Nitratidesulfovibrio vulgaris str. Hildenborough: one gene and its partner. The protein of the gene in region 1 interacts with the protein of each later gene in a pairwise test. Links are inferred from orthologs where the notes say so. Each region holds a gene or a part of one and is shown in the gene's direction. Other genes may lie near its edges. The genes, in order: hflK and ftsH.

Region 1 (7,009 bases):
AGTGCAGCGGCAAGCCCGCTGCCGCCGAGATGGTGCGGGCGTCCCTCGAAAAGCAGCACACGCGAGGCACCCGACTCAAGGTCCACATGCAGCACGCGCGAGGCGGTTCCTTCAATCGGCATGCCCCACCTCCGAAGCGTCATTCACCAGCCCTGCCTTTCGCGGCAGGGCCTTGTCGTCACCCGTCTCCCTTCCCGCTTCGTCCGATGCGGCATCGGCCACGGGCTGGTCGACCAGTTCGATACATTCATGGGGGCAGAAGGCCACACAACGCCCGCAGTGGATGCACACGTAGGGCAGGCCGGTCTCACCGTCCATGTGCACGGCATCCACCGGGCAGGCTTCGGCGCAACGCCCGCAACGGATGCACAGCGACCTGTCGACCTTCACGCCGCCACCCTTGCGTTGCGCGTAGGCACCGGTCGGGCAGGCCTGCGCACAGGGTGCGGGGTCGCAGGCAAGACACAGGCGCGCCTCGAACCCTGTCGAAAGCCCGCCTGCCGACGTGATGCGGATTCCGGCCGTCACCCACGACAGACGCTTGTGCACAAGCCGCGCACAGGCGAGGGAACAGGCATGGCAGCCGATACAGCGCTCCATCCGGTTCGCCTTGAGAATCTTCATGTCACAGTCTCCTTGTCCTGACCGCACTCATCCGGTCGGACACGATACCACACCCGATGCTATGAAAGTTCCGCGACCCAGCGTCGCAACGGTTCTTCGACGAAGGCGCGAATCTCGGCCAGACGTTCCGGCGTCTGCGCCTCGAAACGCAACACGAGCACCGGCTGGGTGTTGGAGGCACGCACAAGGCCCCATCCATCGGGAAAGATCACACGCGCACCGTCGATGTCGTTGATGGTGCATCGCTCACGGAAATAGGCCTGTGCCCTCCGCACGACTTCGAACTTGGCGTGCTCCGGACAGGGCAGGTGCAATTCACGGGTCGCGTGGCTTGGCGGCCAGCCGGGCAGGTCGGTCAGGGGCACGTCACTGGCTGCGAGCAGTTCCACGAGACGGGCAGCCCCGTAGATGGCGTCGTCGAAGCCGAACCATCTGTCGCCGAAGAACATGTGCCCCGAAAGCTCACCCGCCAGCGGTGCGCCGACTTCGAGCATACGCGCCTTGACCACGGAGTGCCCTGTGATCCACATCATGGGCTTGCCGCCGTGCGCCTCGATGTCGTCGAAAAGGCGATGCGAACATTTGACGTCGGCGATGACCGTCTCGCCCGGTCTACGGGCCAGCATCTCGCGCGCATAGAGCGAAAGCAGTTCGTCACCGTTCAGCAGCCGCCCCATCCCGTCTACGGCACCAAGCCTGTCGGCATCGCCGTCGAGACCGATGCCGAGGTCTGCGCGTTCGACCTGCACGCGTTCCATGAGCGCGGTCATGTTGGCCTCGACCACGGGGTCGGGGTGATGGTTGGGGAAGTCGCCATCGGGTTCGCAGAATTGCGCCACGACCTCCACACCCAGCCTGCGCAGCACTTCAACGCAAAGCTCGCCGCCAGCACCGTTGCCTCCGTCGACAACGACCTTCAGCTTGCGCGCGGGGTGCACATCAGAGGTGATGGCTTCGATGTAGGAGGGCACGATGTCATGGGAACACCCGATGCCGTGCCCCGAAGCGAACTCGCCACGCTCGAAGACCTCCCATATGCGGCGAATCTCCTCGCCGTGGATGGTCGACTCACCGGCGACGACCTTGAACCCGTTGTATTCCGATGGATTGTGGCTTGCCGTGATCATGACCCCGGCCTTGCGCCCGAGGTGTTTCACGGCGAAATACAATACCGGGGTGGGCACCATGCCCACGCTGGTCACATCCACCCCCGTCGACAGCAGGCCGCGCACGAGTGCGTCGTGGTAGGCTGGCGAACTGTGGCGGCAATCGAACCCCACAACGGCAGCCCCGTGACCGTGCGAGACAAAGTAGGTTCCGCAGGCCCTCCCGAGTCTCTCGACCCATTCCGGGTCGAAATCGGTGTCGACAATCCCTCTGATATCGTAGGCCCTGAACACATGGGCCGATAACGCCTTCATGATGGCTCATCCTCCATAAAGCAGTCCGCGCCGAGGTCTTGCCTTGACCTGATGCAACAACTGCCCTATTTTTTCAGTATTATGAACTGGGATTGGGACAAACTGCAAGAAAAACGGCAGCGGCAGACGGGCGGCTGGGGTGGCGGCGACCAAGGCGATACGCCTCCGCCCTCCGGGCCGGACTTCGAGAAGCTTGGCGATTCGTTCCGCCGCTTCCGCGAATTCCCGTTTCCTACCGGCAAACTTGCCGCAGCGGCTGTGGCCGTCCTGTGGCTTCTTTCCGGTGTCTACATCATCAACCCCGACGAAGCAGGGGTGGTGCTCCGGTTCGGACAGTACGACCGTACTGTCGGCCCCGGCCCGCACTACCACCTGCCCTTCCCTGTTGAACGGGTCTACAAGCCCAAGGTGACGCAGGTGCAACGGGTGGAGATAGGATTCCGCTCGCCGACGCAGGGCGCCACCTTCCAGCAGGGACAGGGACGCGTCTTCCCCGAAGAGGCCGCCATGCTGACCGGTGACGAGAACATCGTCAACGTGCAGTTCAGCGTGCAGTATCAGATCAAGGACCCTGTGGAGTACCTCTTCAACGTCACCGACCAGGCGGCCGTAGTCCGCAATGCCGCGGAGGCGGCCATGCGCGAGATCATCGGCAACAGCCTCATCGACGCGGCACTCACTGACGGCAAGCTTCGTATCCAGAACGAAACGACGACGCTGCTTCAGGAGATTCTCGACCGATACAAGGTTGGCATCCGCGTGCTCGCAGTTCAGATGCAGGACGTGCACCCGCCCAAGGAGGTCATCGACGCCTTCAAGGATGTCGCCTCCGCCCGCGAGGACAAGAGCCGCATCGTCAACGAGGCCGAAGCCTACCGCAACGAACTCCTGCCCCGCACCCGTGGCGCGGCGGCTGAACTCGTCAACCAGGCCGAAGGCTACCGAGAGACCCGCACCCGACAGGCCGAAGGCGAGGCCCAACGCTTCATCGCCGTGCTCAAGGAATACAACGCGGCCAAGGACGTGACGCGCAAGCGCCTGTACTTCGAGACCATGCAGGAGATTCTCTCGCGCAACGGCGTCGAGCGCATCATCCTGCCTCGCGAGACCGCAGGCCGTGTCCTGCCCTATCTGCCGCTGGACAGACTCACACCCGCGCCACAGACCGGTACGAAGGGAGGCAACTAGCATGAGCCGCAAGAGCCTCACCCTCCTCATTGCCGTGCTGGCCGTGTTCATCATCGGCGGGCAGAGTTTCTACACCGTGCACCAGACGCAGAAGGCCATCGTACTGCAACTTGGTGAACCTGTCGGACAAGTTTCCGGGCCGGGGTTGCACTTCAAGCTGCCCTTCATACAGAACGTGATCTTCTTCGATGCACGGATGCTCGATTATGACGCCCGCTCCGCCGAGGCCCTCACCAGCGACAAGAAGGCCATCGTACTCGACAACTACGCACGCTGGCGCATCACCGACCCGCTGACCTTCTACCGCACCGTACGGACCATTCCCGGTGCCCAGACCCGCCTTGACGACATGGTCTACTCGCAGCTGCGTGTCCATGTGGGACGGCATACCCTCACCGAAGTGGTCGCCTCCAAGCGTGCAGAGATCATGACCGAAGTGACACGTCGCACCTCTGAACTCATGTCCGAATACGGCATGGAGGTCATCGACGTGCGCATCAAGCGAACCGACCTGCCCGCCGAGAACCAGCGCGCCATCTTCGGACGCATGCGCGCCGAACGCGAACGGCAAGCCAAGCAATATCGCTCGGAAGGACAGGAAGAGTCGACCAAGATCCGCTCCTTGGCCGACCGTGAGCGGGCCGTACTGCTGGCGGAAGCCAACCAGAAGGCCGAGATCATCCGTGGTGAGGGTGACGCCGTGGCGACGCGCACCTTCGCGAACGCCTACGGTCAGGCACCCGAGTTCTTCGAGTTCATGCGCGGGCTTGAGACGCTGCGCAACTCGCTGAAAGAGGGTACGCGGTTCGTGCTCACCCCCGATGACCCGCTGCTCAAGCCGATTCGCCCCTGATTGTGTCGCATGACATGTTACAGATGAGCGAGACAGACATGTAACATGTGTGACACTATCGGCTTCCGATTGTGACACATCGGGCCACCATACGTGCCACTTCGCTGGAGATTCCACGAAGACACGTTGGTGGCCCGATTTTTGCTCGCCATAGTACGCCATACGCAAGACCTTTAGCTCCATGCAACCGGAGCGCGGAGCGTACTCTTCTTCAACAATAGTGTTGCACTCGTCTATAATGGTAGCTAGGATACCCTACAGACGAGAGCACTCAGATCAGAGGCGATGCCCAGGCCCCAGGCCCGGCTTCGCCGCCCGGAGAAAAGCATTGTCTACGTTCGATGAAGTCTTTGAGCGCATCAAGCTCGCCACGAACACCAGAACGCAGGTCGAGCTGGCGGAAGTCCTCGACATTCGCCAGTCGAGCATATCAGACGCCAAACGACGCAACTCCGTCCCCTCCGACTGGTACATGAAACTGTTCGAGAAGTTCGGGCTGAATCCTGACTGGCTCAAGAAGGGCTCCGGCCCCATGTACCTGCGTACCGACCAGGGGTATGAACCGCTCGACGCCCCCGTCGCCGGACTCGTGCTTGAAGACCCCGCGCGTTACGGCGACCCTGATGCCAAGAGCAGTGTCGCCACTGTGTTCGCCATGGGCTGCGCTGTCGACGAGAACGGTGTTTCGCAACCGCTCACGGCCATCGCCAAACTTGCCGTACCCCAGTCGTTTGCCGCCCCCGGAACGCAGATAGTGCGTGTGGATGCAGGCGCCATGGAACCCGTCATCGGCAAGGGTGCTTTCGTCGGCATAGACACCACCCAGAAGAACATCGTCTCGGGCGAACTCTATGGCGTCTTCATGCCCTTCGAGGGTGTCGCCATCAAGCGGGTGTTCCTCGATGCTGCCAATGCCCGGTTCATCCTCCGGACAGAGAATCCCACCCACCCCGAGCAGTATCTGCCCATCGACCAGCACGCCGACCGTATCTTCGGGCGTATCGTGTGGGTGCTCCAGCGCATCTGACCTTTTCGCTCCAAGACAGCAGTTTCGGGCGGCCCGCAAGGGTCGCCCGTTTTTTTCGTACCCGGGCTGGCAACACCGGCGGCACCACAGAGGCAATCGCCCCTTCACCGCCAGCCCTCACGTGGAATCCGGGCCGTTCCTGCCTTTTCCGGGCCTTGGCGCGCCTTGCATGTGAAGCCTTTTCGGGGCATACACGAAGAAACCCGGAACCGGAGATACATGCCGAATCTTCGTATCATCGTCGTCGACGACGAACAGATCGTCGCACTTGATCTACGGCGCACGCTCGAAGGTCTTGGGTACATAGTGCCTGCCGTCGAGACGGATGCAGACGGAGCCATCGATGCGGCGAAGCGTCTCAGGCCGGACCTCGTTCTGATGGACATCCGCCTGCGGCGCGGTGACGGCGTAGACGCCGCCCATGTCATCACCAACCAGTTCGACATTCCTGTCGTCTTTCTCACCGCCTTCTCCGACGAAGCGACCCTCTCAAGGGCCATGAAAGCCGGGCCGTTCGGCTTTCTTGTCAAGCCCTTTGCCGAACGCGAACTCTACTCCACCATCGAGGTCGCCCTGCTCAAGCACAGGGCCGTTCGCGAAATCGACGAAGCCCGACAGGCTGCGGAACATGCCAGCCTTGCGAAGACGTCGTTCCTCGCAGGCATGAGCCACGAAATACGCAACACCCTGAACGGCATCGTGGGCATGACGGAACTGGTCCTCGATACCCCGCTGTCGGGCGAACAACGCGAAAGCCTGAACACCGTCCTTGCATCTTCCGAGACGCTGCTCACCCTGCTGCACGACGTGCTCGACTTCTCCCGGCTTGAGGCTCGCCAGTTGCGGCTTGTGGAACGTCCCTTCTCACTGGATAGACTGCTGAAGCAGGTTGTGCAGGCATCGCGGTCGGAAGCCGAACGCAAGAACATCTCCCTGGACTTCCGTGTAACGCCCGATGTCCCGGACAGACTGACAGGCGACGCGACACGCCTTACACAGGTACTCGCCAACCTCGTCGGCAATGCCGTCAAGTTCACCCACAAGGGCTCGGTCATCATCGAAGTGAGCGCCATCCCCCAGGACCAGACGCTTCTCGAATCGCTCTTTCCCGACGGGCCGCCCTCAAGCCTCACCCTGCTGTTCTCCATTCGCGACACGGGCATCGGCATCGCCGATGAACACCTCCGCACCATCTTCGAGGCGTTCAGCCAGGGTGCAGAAGAGACGGTCCAACGCTATGGCGGCACGGGGCTTGGTCTCGCCATCTGCCGAAACCTCGTCGAAATCATGGGCGGCAGCATATGGGCCCGCAGTAGCGAAGGACAGGGAAGCAGCTTTCACTTCACCTGCCGTCTACGGCCCGAGACGCCTGCCATCAACACACCTTCCGAACACGCTCAGGCCCCGACCTCTTCAGCGACACCCGCATCAGGAGCACGCCCGCTTCGGGTGCTGGTGGTGGACGATGACGCCACGGGCCGGACGATAACCTGCAAGATGCTCCGCAAGAGAGGGCATGTCTGTGCCTGCGCCCACGATGGTGCCACGGCCCTCCAGCGACTCACCGCCGACCGGTTCGACCTCGTCCTGCTGGACGTCAAGATGCACCCCATGGGCGGGCTGGAATTGCTGCGACGCATCCGCAACGCCCAGTACCCCGGAGTCGACCGCAACATCCCCGTCGTAGCCGTCACGGCACATGCCCTCAAGGGCGACCGCGAACGCTTCCTGGCTTCGGGCATGACCGACTACATCGCCAAGCCCATCAACGCCCGAGCCTTCAACGCCATGCTCGACAGGTTCGCCCTTTCGGCATCGTCTGCGCGGGACATTCCCGTCATCCCCGACAGGTCGGCCCTGCTTGCCCCGTCCGAGGTCGTCCGGCGGCACGGGGGA
Region 2 (7,139 bases), 610 kb from region 1 along the record:
GAAGGGTGGTGTGCTTGCCGAGTCTGCCCATGTCACCCTTCATCGTGGACACCAGCGGGCTGAACGCCTTCTGCATGTCGATGAGGGTCGCAAGCTGGGCGTTCTCGGCCTCGGTGCGAGATGTCTGGTTCATCAGCGGCATGATGACGAGAAGTGTCAGCGCTGCGATGGCGACCAGGGCCAGCACCGGGATGCGGTAGGGTGAAGAGCGGAACTGTTGCAGGGTCATGACGCTCACACCAGTTTGAGGGTGGCTACGAACTGGAGCGTTTCAGCCCCGAGGCCGCTTTCGGCCCCCTTCTTCTCGACGGTGACAGACAGGACGAGAGGCGAACGCTCAAGGCGGTAGAGAAAATCGGCAAGAGCCGCCTCTCGCTGTAGTATGTCGCCGCTTACGGTTCCGGTGACGATGGCCATGGCGGAACCCTGTACCTTCTCGTCCGCCTGCGCTGGCTTCTTGCCGCTGGTGGCGGGTTGTGGTTCGACCCGCGTAAGACGCACCCCCGAAAGGCGCACGGCCTCGGGGGTGACGCTGGAGAGTTCAGAGACGAAGGCGACGCCGACCTGATGCTCACTAAGGGCACGCACGGCCTTGCGTAACGACTGGACCTGCACGGAGGCGAGCATCATCTTCTGTTCGTCCATGGTCTCGCCGAACGCTGCCAGCTTCTGGCGCAGCTCTTGCTGTCTGTGCTTCGCCGCCGCAAGTTGTGTGCCCGTGTAGGAGGCGAACACCGCCGTCAGCGCAACGGCGACGGCACTGCCTATGGCGATGTGGCGGCACAGACGCAGGCGTTTGTCTTCCTGACGGCGTTCGCGGAAGGTGTGCACACAGTTCTGCGTGCGTCCTTCATGCGAGAGCGAGAGGCCTATCGCCCACACCGTCTCGCGATGTTCGGCGGGCAGCTTGGCGAGGTCGAGTTCCGCTCCCGGCGTCATGGCACCGCGCAACGAGTGCAGGCTTGCGCAGGGGAGTCCCAGATATTGCGAAAACTGCTCGAGAAGCGGGCGGAGGCAGCCACCGGGGGTGGCCACGAAGAGCTTCGAAATCTGAGGGTAGCCGAGAGTGTTGGTGAAATGCCCCATGGTGCGTTCAAGCTGACGCAGCAGACGGTCGATGGCAGGGGCGATGCGCTCGTGAAGCGCGTCGATACTGTGGGTGAGCGGGGTGGCGACGGCGCACTGCATGTCACCCATGGACTCTTCGAGCAGACGTTCGCGGACTTGCGCCTCGCCGGGGATGTTGGCGGGCACGTCCTGCCCTGCCGGGGGCATATCCGCGAAGACCGGGGTCGGCATGTACGATTCGACGACGGCGCGGATGATGCTCGCAAAGCCTGTCTTGACGACGCGGCTTACCATCACCGAAGTGCCGGAGTAGATGTCGATGCGCGTCCAGTCTTCATCCATATGCACAACGGCGTATTGCTCGCATCCGGCAGAGACCCAGCCTGAACTGAACAGGTTCTGCATGGCGGCTGCGCGCGTGGTGACGCCCTTGAGGGCGAAGCCCGTTCGCTGGATGATATTGCGCATGTCGTGCAGGGCGGCGCGTCCGGCGATGGTGGCAGACACTGGAAACTTGGGCACACCCTGTTCGATGAGTTCGTCTCCGATGACGCAATCGAACACCGACTGGCGTTCATCGAAGTCGTGTTCTTTCTTCGCTGTCCAGTAGGCGACTTCATCACGCTCTTTGGGGGGAACCTTGGCGATGCGAAAGTGCCACTGTTCTGCCTGTTCGTCAGGCAAGGCCGTCCAGATGTCTATGTCTGGCATGGTGCCGCAGAACTCTGAAATCTGCTTGCGGAGGAATACGGCGAAGGTATCGTCCCCGGGGCGCATCCCCGCCGGGATGGGGGTGACCTGTACCCCTTGCAGTACGGGAGGAGTGGCACTGCCAAGACGTGTCTCGGCAAGGAACAGGGTCTGGTTGCGCCATGCAACGCCAATCGTACGTCTGTCACGGCCGTTGGTGCCAAAGAGCGAAAACAGTCCGCCAGCGGGGCTGCTCTGCGGGCGTGCCGCAGCAGGACCGGCCCTGCCGTTGCGTATGATGTCGACAAGGCGCCCGGTCGCGGTTGCATCGGCTTTGAGACCCATCATCCACCATCCAGATAGTTCGTGTATCAGCGCGGGTGCGGGGGAGAGCACTTCTGCGGTTCAAGCAGACGGATTACGTCGCGTTGGCGGAACCTGATGCATGGGCAAGGTGGATGCCGCCGCCGTGCATGGCGTTGGCAAAGACACTCCACAGCACAAGAGGTCCGTAATCTGTAGCTTGGTTGCGTGTGAGGTCTTACATAAAACCCTTGCGCAAAGTCCCCCCCTGCGCTTTTGTCGGGCTTCTATGGCCTGCGGTTGAGCTATATGCCGTAGTTTTATGAGAATGCAAGAGTATTATAACTTTTTATGATGGCTGCTATTTCTGCAGGTTCATGCATGAAAATGAAGCGACACTTCATTTGTATACTGTGAAACTGTTGATTTGGCGAAGACGTGGCTGGGGCCATGTGACCACAACGACTCTGCCACGTCGCTGTGGGATTGCGGCTAGTGGTGGGGCTGCCGTTTGAACGAGTCAAGATGTGAAGAGATGTGAAAGTCGTTAAAAAACGTTGTGTTATTGCGGTGAAGGCCCTTTCGCCGGGGGCATTCACATCACACACCGTGACTGATGGCTGAATGCGGATATGAAAAAAGCCCGTTGCCGGGCTTGGTATGCTATTGGCGGAAGCGTATAGGAGTCGAACCTACCGTAGACCTCTCGACCTACCACCGGTTTTGAAGACCGGGCCTATCACCGGATAGAAAACGCTTCCAGAAAAAGGACATGTACCTCAAAGAGGGCATTATTTCAAGCGGGAAGCGCTTCTGTGTGCGGATGCCATTCCTTGCCGGAGGATTCGTGAGCGTGGACAGATGATGTCTCTTCGCAGTGCGTCGGGTGAGAATGTTGCAAAAAAGGCGTGACAGGGGGGGCGCACAGTTGCTGGGCCGGTTGCTGATGGTTGGGTGGCAGATGGTTGCAGAAGCGGGCGATGTCGCCGGTGGGGTGCGCTGAAGGGTTTTTCAGGCGTCCCATCTGTGGTGCGCAGGCATAAAAAGGCTTTTCCTGCACGAGAACATTGTCAAACCGTGACAGGCGACTTAGTATCTACCGACACCCGCAGGGTGCTCACAAAGAACACAAGCCATCCGGAGGCACGCATTGAACCAGTTTTCGCGGAACCTGGTGCTCTGGGCGACCATATCGCTGTTGATGGTCGTTCTGTTCAACCTGTTCAATCAACCACAGGGCACGCAGCAGAGGGTCACCTATAGCGAGTTCCTGCAAAGGGTCGAGAAGGGCGAGGTCGTCGAGGTCACCATCCAGGGGCAGAAGCTCTCTGGCAAGACCACCGAAGGCAAACCCTTCCAGACATTTGCGCCCGAAGATCCCTCGCTGGTAAGCCGCCTCCTCGACAAGAAGATCGAAGTCAAGGCAGAACCGCAGGAAGAGGCCGCGTGGTACATGACGCTGCTCGTTTCGTGGTTCCCCATGCTTCTTCTTATTGGTGTGTGGATTTTCTTCATGCGTCAGATGCAGGGCGGCGGTGGCAAGGCCATGTCGTTCGGGCGTTCTCGTGCGCGCATGATCACGCAGGAGTCGGCACGCGTCACTTTCGAGGACGTTGCCGGTGTCGATGAGGCAAAAGAGGAACTCAGCGAGGTCGTCGAGTTCCTGTCCAACCCACGCAAGTTCACCCGCCTCGGCGGGCGCATCCCCAAGGGTGTGCTGCTTGTCGGTCCTCCCGGTACGGGCAAGACGCTGCTGGCGCGGGCTGTTGCCGGTGAGGCAGGGGTGCCCTTCTTCTCCATCTCCGGTTCGGACTTCGTGGAGATGTTCGTGGGCGTGGGCGCCTCGCGCGTGCGCGACCTGTTCATGCAGGGCAAGAAGAACGCGCCGTGCCTCATCTTCATCGATGAAATCGACGCAGTCGGTCGTCAGCGTGGTGCTGGCCTTGGCGGCGGCCATGACGAACGTGAGCAGACTCTCAACCAGCTGCTGGTGGAGATGGACGGCTTCGAATCCAACGAGGGCGTCATACTCATCGCAGCCACCAACCGCCCCGACGTCCTCGACCCGGCGTTGCTGCGCCCCGGTCGTTTCGACAGGCAGGTGGTCGTGCCCACACCGGACGTGCGCGGTCGCAAGCGCATCCTTGAAGTGCACGGCAGGCGCACCCCGCTGTCCAGCGGGGTCAACCTCGAGATCATCGCCAAGGGCACCCCGGGCTTTTCCGGTGCCGACCTTGAGAACCTCGTCAACGAAGCCGCGTTGCAGGCTGCAAAGCTCAACAAGGACGTCGTGGACATGGGGGATTTCGAGTACGCCAAGGACAAGGTCCTGATGGGCAAAGAGCGTCGCAGCCTCATCCTGAGCGATGAAGAGAAGCGCATCACGGCCTACCATGAAGCCGGTCACGCCCTTGCTGCCAAGCTCATTCCCGGTTCAGACCCCATCCACAAGGTCACCATCATCCCCCGCGGCAGGGCTCTTGGCGTTACCATGCAGTTGCCGGAAGGCGACAGGCACGGCTATTCGCGCAACTACCTGCTGGGGAACCTCGTGGTACTGCTTGGCGGACGTGTCGCGGAGGAGATCATCTTCTCAGACGTGACCACAGGTGCAGGCAACGATATCGATCGGGCCACCAAGATGGCTCGCAAGATGGTCTGCGAATGGGGCATGAGCGAGGCCATCGGCCCGCTGGCCATCGGTGAACAGGGTGAAGAGGTGTTCATCGGGCGTGAATGGGCCCACTCGCGCAATTTCAGCGAGGAGACGGCACGTCTGGTCGACGCCGAGGTCAAGCGCATCATCGAAGAGGCTCGCCAGCGTTGCCACACCCTGCTTGAAGAGAACCTGACTGCCCTGCACGACATCGCCAATGCCTTGCTGGAACGCGAGACCATCAGTGGTGATGACATCGACATCCTCATGCGTGGCGAGAAGCTGCCTCCCGAAAGGGGAAACGGCGGGGCCCCGGCAAACTCCGGGACGACACCGCCAGCAGGGAACGCCACGGACGGGGCAAAGGCCGCGCAGTCGCCGCAGGCTTCGGAAGACGCCGCTACCCCGGCCGAGGAGTTCACCCTCGAAGCTGAAGAACCCGAAAAGAGGGACGACCGCGCATGAGCGCAGACGGACTCTGGATATTGAAGGGGGGCAGGGAGTTTCGCCCTGCCCCTTTTTGCGTTTATGGCATCGTCAACGTCACTCCCGATTCGTTCTACGACGGGGGGCAGCACGAGACGACCGAGGCCGCAGTCCAACATGGTCGAAGACTTGTTGACGATGGGGCGCACATCCTGGACATCGGGGCCGAGTCGTCTCGACCCTACGCCGCCCCGGTCTCACTTGAGGAAGAACTCGCGCGTGTCCTGCCCGTTGTCGACGGTCTGAAAGGTCTGCGTGACGTTGCGGGCCTGCCCGTACCCCTTTCGGTAGACACGTACAAGGCGGCAACCGCCGTGGCAGTCCTCGACGCGGGGGCGGACATCATCAACGATATTTCCGCCTGTGCCTTCGACCCTGCCCTGCGTGACGTGGTGGCACAGTACCGCCCCGGCTACGTCCTGATGCACAGTCTGGGCAAGCCCGGCACGATGCAGGATGCCCCCACGTATGCCGATGTCGTTGATGACATCCTCGCCTTCTTCGAACGGGAGATGGCAGCCCTCACCGCTGCTGGCTTGCCGGAGGGGCATATTGTGCTCGACCCCGGTATCGGCTTCGGCAAGACGATGGAGCATAATTTCGACATCCTGCGTCACATCGAGCGCTTTTCGACCCTGGGGCGGCCCGTATTCATGGGACTTTCGAACAAGTCGCTCTTCGGTGCGCTGCTTGGTCTGGCCCCGCATGAGCGAGGCACTGCGACGCAGGTGGCCACAGCCCTTCTCGCCGGGCGCGGAGTGCGGTATCACCGCGTTCATGACGTTGTCGCCACGGTGCACACCTTGCGCCTTGTGGCTGCCATGGGCGCCGTCTAGGAGTATTCATGCTGCTGTTCGATACCGTCACCGTGGGCTGGCGCGACTTGCTCGATATGGCACTCGTGGCTGTCCTCTTCTATCGTGTCATCCTGCTGGTGAAGGACACCCGTGCCGTTTCAGCCATCTATGGTCTGCTACTGCTGGTCGTCGTCTACTTCGTCTCGCGGGAACTCGGCCTCTACACGCTCGGCTGGCTGCTTGAGAACTTCCTCGGGTCGTTGTTCCTCGTCATCATCGTGCTCTTCCAGAGAGACATCCGGCAGGCACTCACGGACATGGGGGCTCGAAGTTTCCGGCGGCGACGCTCCACAGAAGACGAGCATCTCAATGAAATCATCGGGGCGGCACTGTATCTTGCACAGCGGCGTATCGGAGCGCTCATCGTCATCGAACGCAATGTGGCGCTCGGCGACATGCTCGAACGCGGCGTGAAGTTGGGGGCACAGGTCTCGCGCGAGTTGCTCATCACCATCTTTTTTCCGAAGACCCCGCTTCATGACGGGGCAGTTATCATTCGCGGACGGGAGATAGCCGCTGCCGCCTGCATACTTCCGCTGGCCGCCGTCACCGAACGGCAGGACTTCGGCACGCGCCACCGCGCTGCGCTGGGCATCACCGAAGAGAGTGACGCGGTTGCCGTCGTCGTCTCGGAAGAACGGGGGGCCATCACGGTTGCCGTGGGTGGCAAGCTGACGACCAGTCTCGATGCGACGCGGCTCAAGCGCGTGCTACGCAACATACTGGAGAAGTAGGATGCGCTCCAACTGGCTGTATATGCTCATGGCCTGTGTCATGTCGGTGACGATGTGGTACATGGTTACCGGACAAGAGCGTGTCGAAACGCTCATCGAAGTGCGCGTCGAATTCAAGGGGATGCCTGCGGGATTGATCGTGCGCGACGGTCTCGTCAAGAAAGTCTCCGTGCGTCTGCGTGGCCCCAAGGGACTCATGCGGTCCATCAATGAGGCGAGTCTCACCTACGCCGTAGACCTTTCCACACTGAAGAAGGGAACGTCCATCGTACCGGTCGTAGTCGAGAAACTGCCCATCACGCGAGCTTTCGAGGTCGTGGAGGTGACGCCATCCCGGCTGGTGCT

The links.
Region 2: the proteins of hflK (region 1) and ftsH interact in binary tests that used the Escherichia coli proteins (3 or more experiments, as listed by UniProt). The link is inferred for Nitratidesulfovibrio vulgaris str. Hildenborough from one-to-one orthologs.

Annotation. Positions count from the first base shown.
Region 1 is NC_002937.3:754,356-761,364, reverse strand. The notes cover bases 1,402-4,179. They hold hflK (FtsH protease activity modulator HflK), read left to right. Parts: upstream 1,402-2,126; coding sequence 2,127-3,233; downstream 3,234-4,179. Other genes in these bases: hflC (protease modulator HflC), read left to right, coding at 3,235-4,086; DVU_RS03250 (phosphomannomutase/phosphoglucomutase), read right to left, coding at 1,402-2,045. In the rest of the region: DVU_RS03260 (aldehyde ferredoxin oxidoreductase N-terminal domain-containing protein), read right to left, coding at 1-122; DVU_RS03255 (4Fe-4S binding protein), read right to left, coding at 112-624; more of DVU_RS03250, read right to left, coding at 684-1,401; DVU_RS03235 (LexA family transcriptional regulator), read left to right, coding at 4,415-5,113; DVU_RS03230 (response regulator), read left to right, coding at 5,333-7,009.
Region 2 is NC_002937.3:1,366,775-1,373,913, forward strand. The notes cover bases 2,789-5,696. They hold ftsH (ATP-dependent zinc metalloprotease FtsH), read left to right. Parts: upstream 2,789-3,211; coding sequence 3,212-5,182; downstream 5,183-5,696. Other genes in these bases: folP (dihydropteroate synthase), read left to right, coding at 5,179-5,696. Outside these bases: DVU_RS06010 (hypothetical protein), read right to left, coding at 1-229; DVU_RS06015 (type IV pilus biogenesis protein PilM), read right to left, coding at 235-2,106; more of folP, read left to right, coding at 5,697-6,039; diadenylate cyclase CdaA, read left to right, coding at 6,048-6,794; DVU_RS06040 (CdaR family protein), read left to right, coding at 6,796-7,139. UniProt on the Escherichia coli protein: Acts as a processive, ATP-dependent zinc metallopeptidase for both cytoplasmic and membrane proteins. Plays a role in the quality control of integral membrane proteins.